Sediminicoccus sp. KRV36: one gene and its partner. The protein of the gene in region 1 binds, or shares a complex with, the protein of each later gene. Links are inferred from orthologs where the notes say so. Each region holds a gene or a part of one and is shown on either strand. Other genes may lie near its edges.

Region 1 (6,090 bases):
AGCACCGGCCGCGTGCCCTCCAGCCCGGCAAACACCGCCGAGCCCGAGATATTGCCGCGCCGCTCGGCCAGGAACAGCGCCGAGGGGTTGGAGACTTCCACCAGCCCGCCCTCGGTCATTTCAAACACGCCGATTTCGTCCGTCGCGCCGAAGCGGTTCTTGGTGGCGCGCAGGATGCGGAACTGGTGCCCGCGATCACCTTCGAAATAGAGCGTCGCGTCCACCATGTGCTCCAGCACGCGCGGGCCAGCCAGCGTGCCCTCCTTGGTGACGTGCCCCACCAGCACGAGGGCAAAGCCCCGCGCCTTGGCGCAGCGGATCAGCTCGGCCGCGCAGGTGCGGACCTGGGCGACGGTGCCCGGCGCCGAATCCAGCGCGTCCAGCCACATGGTCTGGATGGAATCGATCACGACCAGGGTGGCTTCATCCTCGGCTTCCAGACTGGCCAGGATGTCCCGCAAAGCCGAGGCGGCGGCCAGCGCCATGGGCGCATCCGCCAAGCCGAGGCGCCGCGCGCGCATGCGCACCTGGGCCACCGCTTCCTCGCCCGAGATGTAGAGAACGCGCTTGCCCGCCATCGCCATGCGCGCCGCCGCCTGCAACAGGATGGTGGATTTGCCGATGCCCGGATCCCCACCCACCAGCACGGCCGAGGCCGGCACGAAGCCGCCGCCCAGAACGCGGTCCAGCTCAGCGATCCCGGTCAGGTGGCGCGGCGGCGGCGCGGTCTCGCCGGCCAGGCCCACGAAGGTGATGCCGCGCCCCGGTGGCGCCTTGCCCGCGGGGCCCGGGCTGCGCGGCGCGGTGCTCTCCTCGACCAGGGTGTTCCACTCGCCGCAGCCATCGCAGCGGCCCTGCCATTTCACATGGGAAGCACCGCAGGATTGGCAGATGAAGCGGGAGCGGTCCTTGGCCATGGCGTAAGAACATAAATAGAACAATGCCGCTTCGCAAGCCAGCCCGGGCGATAGGCACCACCGATGAGTGGCGATGCCTGAACATATTGGCCAGGCTGGCGGCCGGCGCATAGTGTTGCGTCATCGGAACAGCGATCCCGCCAACCGAACTGGATCAGCAAGGAGAAAACCAATGAGAAAGCACCTGATGATGGCCATGGCCGCAGCCAGCGCGATGGCGATGCTGCCGATGAGCGAAGCGGCGGCCCAGGGGAACCCCTATTGCAATGGCAAGCTGCAGGCGGCGAGCTTCTACAGCACCACCCAATCCACCAGCACGCGCAGCACGGTGAACTACTACCTCATCCTGCAAAGCACGGTGGGCGAGAATGTCACCTTCGCCGTGACCTTCAACGACCATCGCGTGCAGAGCCGGCAGAATGGCACCCACTTCACGCGGCTCGGCCCGTGGGGCACGTCCCAATCCATCCTGCTGGGCGTGGCGAGCCTGAACAACCCCAGCGGCACGGGCGGCCCCGCCGTTCCGATGGACCTGGCCGCAGGAACCCGGGTGGCCTGCCGCTGAGGCAGGCTTCCCTGACCAGGTCGTCGCGCAGCCTACCCCCCCAGCGCGGCGGCAACCCGGCGGGACGTTCCCCCCCCTTTGGTCCCGCCGGGACCCCCTCAGCTCAAGCGGCAGGAAGCGCCCAGCGCGCGGATCAGCGTCTCCGGCGGCAGGCCGGGTTGCTGGTCCGCGGGCAGGCGCAGGGCGAAGACCGTCTCGCCGTGGCGCACCAGCATCATGGGCGGCCCCTGCTGCGGCCGGCCCCCGGCCATCAGCACGGGTTGCAGCAGGATCGCCTCGCCCGTGCGGTTGGCCACGGTGACGCGCAGGCCGATGGCGGCCCGGCCCGGCGCCTGCTCATTCCATTGCGGGCTGACGGACAGCAATTCGACACGGCCGCCGCAGAGCGTGCCCGCCGCGCCGAAGGCGGGGCCCGCCAGCAGGCAGACGAAGGCGGCCAGGGAGAGAATGCGACGCATGGGATTGCTCCATCCGAGTGAGAATGATCCCGTTCTATGGGATGGAGATTAACGGCCAGCTAAACGCGCCGGCGCTTTTTCAGTCGCCGCGCAGGGCCGCGCCCGCCGCCAGGGGCGCCAAGGGGGCCGCAAAGGCCAGCATCGCGGCTTGCAGCAGCAGATAAGGCCGCGCTTCCAGCCCGCTGGCCGCCGCCTCGATGGCCGCGGCGCCGAAAATCACCGCCGGGATGGAAAGCGGCAGTACCAGCAACGGCAGCAGCACGCCGCCGCGCCTGGCCCCCAGCGTCAGCGCCGCGCCGGCGGCCCCGAAGACGGACAGGATGGCCGAAGCGAGCCCCAGCGCCAGCATGGCCGCCGGCCAGGCATCGGTCGGCAGGTTGAGCAAGGCGGCGGCCAGCGGTGTGGCCAGCACCAGCGGAATGCCGGTGGTGACCCAGTGCCCCAGCGCCTTGGCCGCCGCGATGCCGGCCGGATGCAGGCCGGAGAGCAGCAATTGGTCGAGCGAACCATCCTCCGCCTCGGCGCCGAACAAGCGGTCCAGCGGCAGCAGCGCCGCCAGCAGCGCCGCGGCCAGCAGGACGCCGGGGGCGAGGCGCGCGAGCAATTCGGGCGAGGGCCCGACGCCGAAGGGAAACATCGCCGAAACCAGCACGAAGAACATCACGGCCGACAGCGTATCGGCCGGATGGCGAATGGCGAGGCGCAGTTCCCGAACGAGGAGCGGAATCATGGCCAACCCGCCCGAAAGCCGGAGGGCGGCTTCGCCCGCGGGGTTGAATCGGGCAGGTCCATCCAGCCCCTCACCCGGCGCCGAAAGGGCGGCCGCGGGGTGCGCAGGGTGGCGGGCGGCGCCTTGATCACAACCGCAGCTCCCGCGCATCGGGCAGCGGCAGGGGCAGATGCGTCGCCGCCAGGACCATGCCGCCCGCCGCCCGATGCGCCGCGAAAATAGGCCCGAGCCGCGCGACCGAGGCCGCATCCAGCCCCACCGAAGGCTCATCCAGCAACCACAGCCCCGCCGGCGCCAGAGCCAGGCGCGCCAGGGCCAGCCGCCGCTTCTGACCGGAGGAAAGAACCCGTGCCGGCAGTTCCGCCAGCCCACCCAGATCCAGCGCGGCCAGCGCCGCCGCCACGTCCCCGCCGGTGAGGCGGGCGAAGAATTCCAGGTTTTCCCGCGCCGTCAACGCCGGCTTCAGCGCATCCTGATGGCCAAGATAGCGCAGCCTCGCCCCATGCGCGGGCAGGTCCGCCCAGGCATCCACGCCATCCCAGAGCAATGAACCCTCGGCGGCGGGGATCAAACCGGCCAGCAGCCGCAGCAGCGAGGACTTGCCCGCGCCATTCGCGCCGGTCAGCAAAAGCGCCTCGCCAGGGGAAACCTCGAAGGAGAGTCCGGCAAAAACCAGACGTTCCGCCCGCCAACAGGCCAATTCACGCGCTTGCAGCAGGGGCGGCCTCCATGGACCATTCAACAGGGCCATGCTTAAAAGCGCGGCGCAAGAGTGAGGAAGAAAATCATGAGCAGCACCGACACCCTCAAGACGGCGCGTCAGCTTTCAGTAGATGGCAAGACCTATCATTATTTCAGCCTGCCGGAAGCGGCCAAGCAGATCGGCGACCTGTCGCGCCTGCCCTTCTCGCTCAAGGTGCTGCTGGAGAACGTGCTGCGCTTCGAGAATGGCAGCAGCTACACCGTGGCCGATGCCCACGCCATCGCCGAATGGGTGAAGGAAGGCCATTCCGAAAAGGAAGTTCCCTTCAAGCCCGCGCGCATTCTGCTGCAGGATTTTACCGGCGTTCCCGCCGTGGTGGACCTCGCCGCCATGCGCGATGCGCTGCTCAGCCTGGGTGGTGATCCGCGCAAGGTGAACCCGCTGGTGCCGGTGGATCTGGTGATTGACCACTCGGTGATGGTGGATGTCTCCGGCACCGCCACCTCGCTGCAGAAAAACGTGGATATCGAGTTCGAGCGCAATGGCGAGCGCTATGAGTTCCTGCGCTGGGGCCAGGAAGCCTTCGACAATTTCCGCGTGGTGCCGCCCGGCACCGGCATCTGCCACCAGGTGAACCTGGAATATCTGGGCCAGGTGGTCTGGACCAACACCATCGCCGGCGAGACCTTCGTCTATCCGGACAGCTGCTACGGCACGGACAGCCACACGACGATGATCAACGGCCTGGGCGTGCTGGGCTGGGGTGTCGGCGGCATCGAGGCCGAGGCCGCCATGCTCGGCCAGCCCATCGCCATGCTCATCCCCGATGTGATCGGCTTCAAGCTCTCCGGCAAGCTGCGCGAGGGTGTGACCGCGACCGACATGGTGCTGACGGTCACGCAGATGCTCCGCAAGAAGGGCGTTGTCGGCAAGTTCGTCGAGTTCTTTGGTCCCGGCCTCGCGCACATGCCGCTGGCCGACCGCGCGACCATCGCGAACATGGCGCCCGAATATGGCGCCACCTGCGGCTTCTTCCCGGTGGATGAGATGACCCTCAGCTACCTGATGCTTTCCGGCCGGGACGAGCATCGCATCAAGCTGGTGCGCGAATACTGCAAGGCGCAGGGCATGTTCCGCGACGAGAACACGCCCGATCCGGTGTTTTCCGACACGCTGGAACTCGACCTCGCGAGCGTCGAACCCTCCATGGCCGGCCCGAAGCGCCCGCAGGACCGCGTGGCGCTGGGTTCCGTCGGCACCTCCTTCGCCAAGGACCTCGCCTCGGGTGCGATGGGCGTTCCGGGCGATGAGGCCAACAAGCGGGTGCCGGTGGAGGAGGCGAATTTCGATCTGGGCCATGGCGATGTCGTGATCGCGGCCATCACCTCCTGCACCAACACCTCCAACCCCTATGTGCTGGTCGCGGCCGGGCTTGTGGCCCGCAAGGCGCGCGCCAAGGGCCTGCGGCCGAAGCCCTGGGTGAAGACCTCGCTCGCCCCTGGCAGCCAGGTCGTCACCGACTACCTGGACGGCGCGAACCTGACCGCCGACCTCGACGCGCTGGGCTTCCAGACCGTGGGCTATGGCTGCACCACCTGCATCGGCAATTCCGGCCCGCTGCCGGAGCCGATGGTGGAAGCCATCGAGCAGAACAAGCTGGTCGTCGCCGGCGTGCTCTCGGGCAACCGCAACTTCGAAGGCCGCGTACATGCCAATGTGCGCGCCAACTACCTGGCCTCACCGCCGCTGGTCGTGGCTTACGCGCTGGCCGGCACGGTGAAGATCGACATGTCGAAGGACCCGATCGGTGTGGGCTCCGACGGCAAGCCCGTCATGCTGCTGGATATCTGGCCGACGCAGGAGGAGGTGAACAACGTCGTTCACGAAGTGCTGACGCGCAAGATGTTCATGTCGCGCTACTCGGACGTGTTCAAGGGGCCGGCGCAGTGGCAGGCGATCAAGGTGGATGCGGACAGCGACACCTATCGCTGGAATGGCGGCTCCACCTATGTGCAGAACCCGCCCTATTTCGAGGGCATGACGATGGATGTGAAGCCGCTCGCTTCCATCAAGGGGGCGCGCATCCTGGGCCTGCTGGGGGACAGCATCACCACCGACCACATCTCGCCCGCGGGCAATATCCGCAAGTCGAGCCCGGCCGGGGAATATCTGCTGGAACACCAGGTCCGCCCGAGCGATTTCAACAGCTATGGCGCACGGCGCGGCAACCACCAGGTGATGATGCGCGGCACCTTCGCCAATATCCGCATCAAGAACGAGATGGTCCCCGGCATCGAGGGCGGCATCAGCAAGCACTACCCCTCGGGCGATGTGGCCCCCATCTACGATGTCGCGATGCGCTACAAGGAAGAGGGCGTGCCGCTGGTCGTCTTCGGCGGCAAGGAATACGGCACCGGCTCCTCCCGCGACTGGGCGGCGAAGGGCACCTTCCTGCTCGGCGTGAAGGCCGTGATCGCGGAAAGCTTCGAGCGCATCCACCGCTCCAACCTCGTCGGCATGGGCGTGCTGCCGCTGGTCTTCAAGCCGGGTGAGAGCCGCACGACGCTCTCGCTGCGCGGCGATGAGGTGGTGGAGATCCTCGGCGTCGAGGAACTGAAGCCCCGCATGATGCTGGAAATGGTCATCACCCGCGCCGATGGGCATGTGATGAAGACCGAGGTGCTGTGCCGCGTGGATACGGCCGATGAGGTCGAATA
Region 2 (3,625 bases), 3.7 Mb from region 1 along the record:
GCACGATCCCGCCCTCCCGCGAGATCGGCGCGAAGACGCCGGCCGGCGCCATGGCGGGCGCGCGCCAGGCAAAGAGCGCGAAGGCACCCGCGATGTAGATGCCGAGCAGGCACAGGATGAAAATGCCGCGCGCCGGGTCGGAAGCGAAGGAATGCACCGAATTCAGGACGCCCGAACGCACCAGGAAGGTGCCGAGCAGGCTGAGCGCGAAGGCCAGCAGCGCCAGCAGCACGGTCCAGATCTTCAGCGCCTCGCGCTTCTCGACCACGATGGCCGAATGCAGCAGCGCCGTGCCGGCCAGCCAGGGCAGCAGCGAGGCGTTCTCCACTGGATCCCAGAACCAGTAGCCGCCCCAGCCGAGCTCATAATAGGCCCACCAGGAGCCGATGGAGATGCCCATGGTCAGGAAGGACCAGGCGGCCAGCGACCAGGGCCGCACCCAGCGGCCCCAGGCGGCGTCCACGCGCCCCTCGATCAACGCGGCCACGGCGAAGGCGAAGGTCACCGCGTAACCCACATAGCCGAGGTAGAGCAGCGGCGGATGGATCGCGAGGCCGATATCCTGCAACAGCGGGTTCAGCCCCTGGCCATCCGGCGGCGGCGGCCAGATCCGCTCGAAGGGGTTGGAGGTGAACAGGATGAAGGCGAGGAAGCCCAGCGAAATCAGCCCCATCACGCCCAGCACCCGCGCCTGCAGGGCCGAGGGCAAGCCGCCGCCAAAGCCGGCCACCGCCGCGCTGCACCCGGCCAGCACCATGACCCAGAGGATCATCGAGCCCTCGTGATTGCCCCAGGTGCCGGTGATCTTGAACAGCATCGGCTTGGCCGAATGGCTGTTGGCGACGACGTTCACCACCGTCGTGTCATTCATCGCATAGGACCAGATCAGCGCCGCGAAGCTGATGACGATGGCGACGAAGCCGGCCAGCGCCAAGGGTGCGGCGGCCCCCATCAGCCGCGAATCGCCCCGCTGCGCGCCCCAGAGCGGCAGGCCGGACTGCGCGATGGCGAGCATCGCCGCCAGGATCAGCGCGAAATGGCCAAGTTCGGGAATCATGAGCCGATATCCAGATTGATCATGAGCCGCTTCGCGGCGGGTTGGCCTGCGGGCGTGCCGGGTCCAGCGTGTTCCAGGTCGCCGGCGCGGGGGCGGCGCCCTGGGCCGGATTCCAATGGCCCGAGCGTTTCAGCGCATCGGCCACCTCGGGCGGCATATAGGTCTCGTCATGCCGGGCGAGGACTTCGCGGGCCCGGAAGGTGCCATCCGCGCCCATCATCCCCTGGGTCACCACGCCCTGCCCCTCGCGGAACAGATCGGGCAGGACGCCGGTGAAAATCACCGGCACCACATGCGCGCCATCGGTCACACGGAAATGGATCGCCGGGCGGCCCTGGTCTTCGCCCTGGCGCTGCACGCTGCCGGCCTCGACCAGCCCGCCCAGGCGGAAGGAGCGTCCCGGGGGCGGCGCTTCCCGCGCGATATCCGAAGGCGAGCGGAAGAAAACGAGATTGTCCTGGAACGCCGTCAGTGTCAGCGCCGTGGCGCTGCCAAGCCCGATGGCGCAAAGCAGGAGGATATAGAGCCGGCGCTTCTTCCGCGTCATTTCCGGAGTTCCAAGGGGTGGCGTTCCAATTGGGCGAGTTGCCGCCTGGCCGCACGATGCCGGCCCATCGCGGATATGGCGAGGATCGCGAAAACGCAAAGCACCGCGCCCCAGCTCAGCAGCACATGCAGCCAATGCGTGCTCACGCTTCCACACTCCGCAGGGCAGGCGCATCGGCGCGGCGGGCGGCGGCCATCTGCAGGGCGCGGACGCGGCGCTCCATCACGGCGGCGCGCGTCGCGGCCAAGGTCACCGCCATGAAGGCCAGCGTAAATCCCAGCGTGCACCACAGCAGCGGATAGAGGATGTCCACATGCATCCCCGGCGCATTGAGGCGCGTGACACTCGCCGGCTGGTGCAGCGTGTTCCACCAATCCACGCTGAACTTCACGATGGGCACGTTCACCACGCCCACCAGCGCCAGGATCGCGCCCATGCGCGCCCCGCGCTCCGGGTCGTCAAAGGCGCGCACCAGCGCCGCATGGCCGAGCCAGAGGAAAAACAGCACCAGAACCGAGGTCAGCCGCGCATCCCAGACCCACCAGGTGCCCCACATCGGCCGGCCCCAGAGGCTGCCCGTCAGCAGGCACAGCGCCGTGACCGCCGCGCCGATCGGCGAAAGCTCCCGCGCGGTGAGGTCCGCCAGCGGGTGCCGCCAGATCAGCGACATGATCGAGAGGATCGCAAGGCCGGTGTAGCCGCCCATCGCCAGCCAGGCCATCGGCACATGCACGAACATGATCCGCACCGTCTCGCCCTGCTGCCAATCCTTCGGCGCGAGCCAGAGCCCCCAGACCACGCCGATGCCCAGCACGACCAGGGCGGCGCCCGAAAGCCAGGGCAGCCAACGCTCCGTCAGCCGCAGGAAGCGGCCGGGATTGGCGAAACGATGCAGCGACCCTGAGGATCGCGGAGTGTGAGCGACGTTTTCCACAGCACCACCATAGGCAGATGCGCCAAAGGATTGAAGCGCCCCCGCCCCAGGCATCCGCCAGGGAAAAGATCGCCCAGCGGAATGATCTCCGCCCCATTGGCACGGCCACCGCACATATGCGAAGCCTTCAGCCAATCGCCACATCGCGCCGCAAAGAAACCCATGGCCAAGCCAAAGCCCGCCCAGCCCAGTTTCCTCGTGAAATCCGAGCCCGATGTCTTCGGCTGGGAACAGCAGGTGGCCAACGGGGTCGAGCCCTGGACCGGCGTGCGCAACGCCCAGGCCGCGAATTTCCTGAAGGCCATGCAGAAGGGCGACCGCGTCTTCTTCTACCACTCCAATATCGGCAAGGAGGTGGTCGGCATCGTCGAGGTGGCGCGCGTGGCCTATCCCGACCCCACGGATGAGACGGGGCGCTGGGTCTGCGTGGATGTGAAGACCGTCTCGAAACTGCCGCAGCCCGTCACGCTCGCCGCCATCAAGGCCGAGCCGCGGCTGGAGGGCATCGGCCTGATCCGCCAGTCCCGCCTCTCCGTCATGCCGATCAGCCCGGAGCACGCTGCCGTGATCCTGGAGATGGCCGGGGCATGAAGGACGCCGCCGATTGGCGCGTGCTCTGCCGCCTGGACGAGATCCCGGATGGCGAGGCGCGCGGCTTCCCCGCCCCGCCGGGCGGCTTCACCGGCCTCTTTGCCATCCGGCGTGGTGCCCGCGTGCTGGTCTATGTGAATTCCTGCCCGCATATCGGCCTGCCGCTGGAGCCCGTGCCGGACCGCTTCCTCGACCGCAAGCGGGAGATGATCGTCTGTGCCGCGCATGGCGCGCGGTTCCGGATCGAGGATGGGGAATGCGTCTCCGGCCCCTGCATCGGCGATGCGCTGGAAGCGGTGGAGGTGCGCATCACGGACGGGGAAATCCGCATTCCGCCCGATGCCGGGATTTGAGGGGGCCGGGATTTGAGGGGGCGGGATTTGAGGGGGCGGGGGTTTGACCGGATGATTCACGCTGGTAGGGTCTGACCCGAGGAAATTTCAGTCCCCAACAGAGGGAACCCCCTGCATGAACGCTTTCACCCGCCGCGCTTTGC

What was found.
Region 2: the proteins of ccmA (region 1) and LHU95_RS03175 are in contact, whole or in part, in a solved structure (PDB 8CE8), measured with the Escherichia coli proteins. The link is inferred for Sediminicoccus sp. KRV36 from one-to-one orthologs.

What each region holds. Positions count from the first base shown.
Region 1 is NZ_CP085081.1:4,369,529-4,375,618, forward strand. Bases 1,606-4,415 are described here. They hold ccmA (heme ABC exporter ATP-binding protein CcmA), read right to left. Parts: upstream 3,413-4,415; coding sequence 2,798-3,412; downstream 1,606-2,797. Other genes in these bases: LHU95_RS20850 (hypothetical protein), read right to left, coding at 1,606-1,940; ccmB (heme exporter protein CcmB), read right to left, coding at 2,020-2,670; acnA (aconitate hydratase AcnA), read left to right, coding at 3,458-4,415. In the rest of the region: DNA repair protein RadA, read right to left, coding at 1-917; LHU95_RS20845 (hypothetical protein), read left to right, coding at 1,090-1,482; more of LHU95_RS20850, read right to left, coding at 1,581-1,605; more of acnA, read left to right, coding at 4,416-6,090. UniProt on the Escherichia coli protein: Part of the ABC transporter complex CcmAB involved in the biogenesis of c-type cytochromes; once thought to export heme, this seems not to be the case, but its exact role is uncertain. Responsible for energy coupling to the transport system.
Region 2 is NZ_CP085081.1:662,588-666,212, reverse strand. What follows is about bases 643-3,625. They hold LHU95_RS03175 (heme ABC transporter permease), read right to left. Parts: upstream 2,539-3,625; coding sequence 1,747-2,538; downstream 643-1,746. Other genes in these bases: LHU95_RS03160 (tripartite tricarboxylate transporter substrate binding protein), read left to right, coding at 3,598-3,625; LHU95_RS03165 (Rieske (2Fe-2S) protein), read left to right, coding at 3,126-3,482; LHU95_RS03170 (EVE domain-containing protein), read left to right, coding at 2,701-3,129; ccmE (cytochrome c maturation protein CcmE), read right to left, coding at 1,077-1,604; LHU95_RS03185 (heme lyase CcmF/NrfE family subunit), read right to left, coding at 643-1,057. Also shown: more of LHU95_RS03185, read right to left, coding at 1-642. UniProt on the Escherichia coli protein: Required for the export of heme to the periplasm for the biogenesis of c-type cytochromes.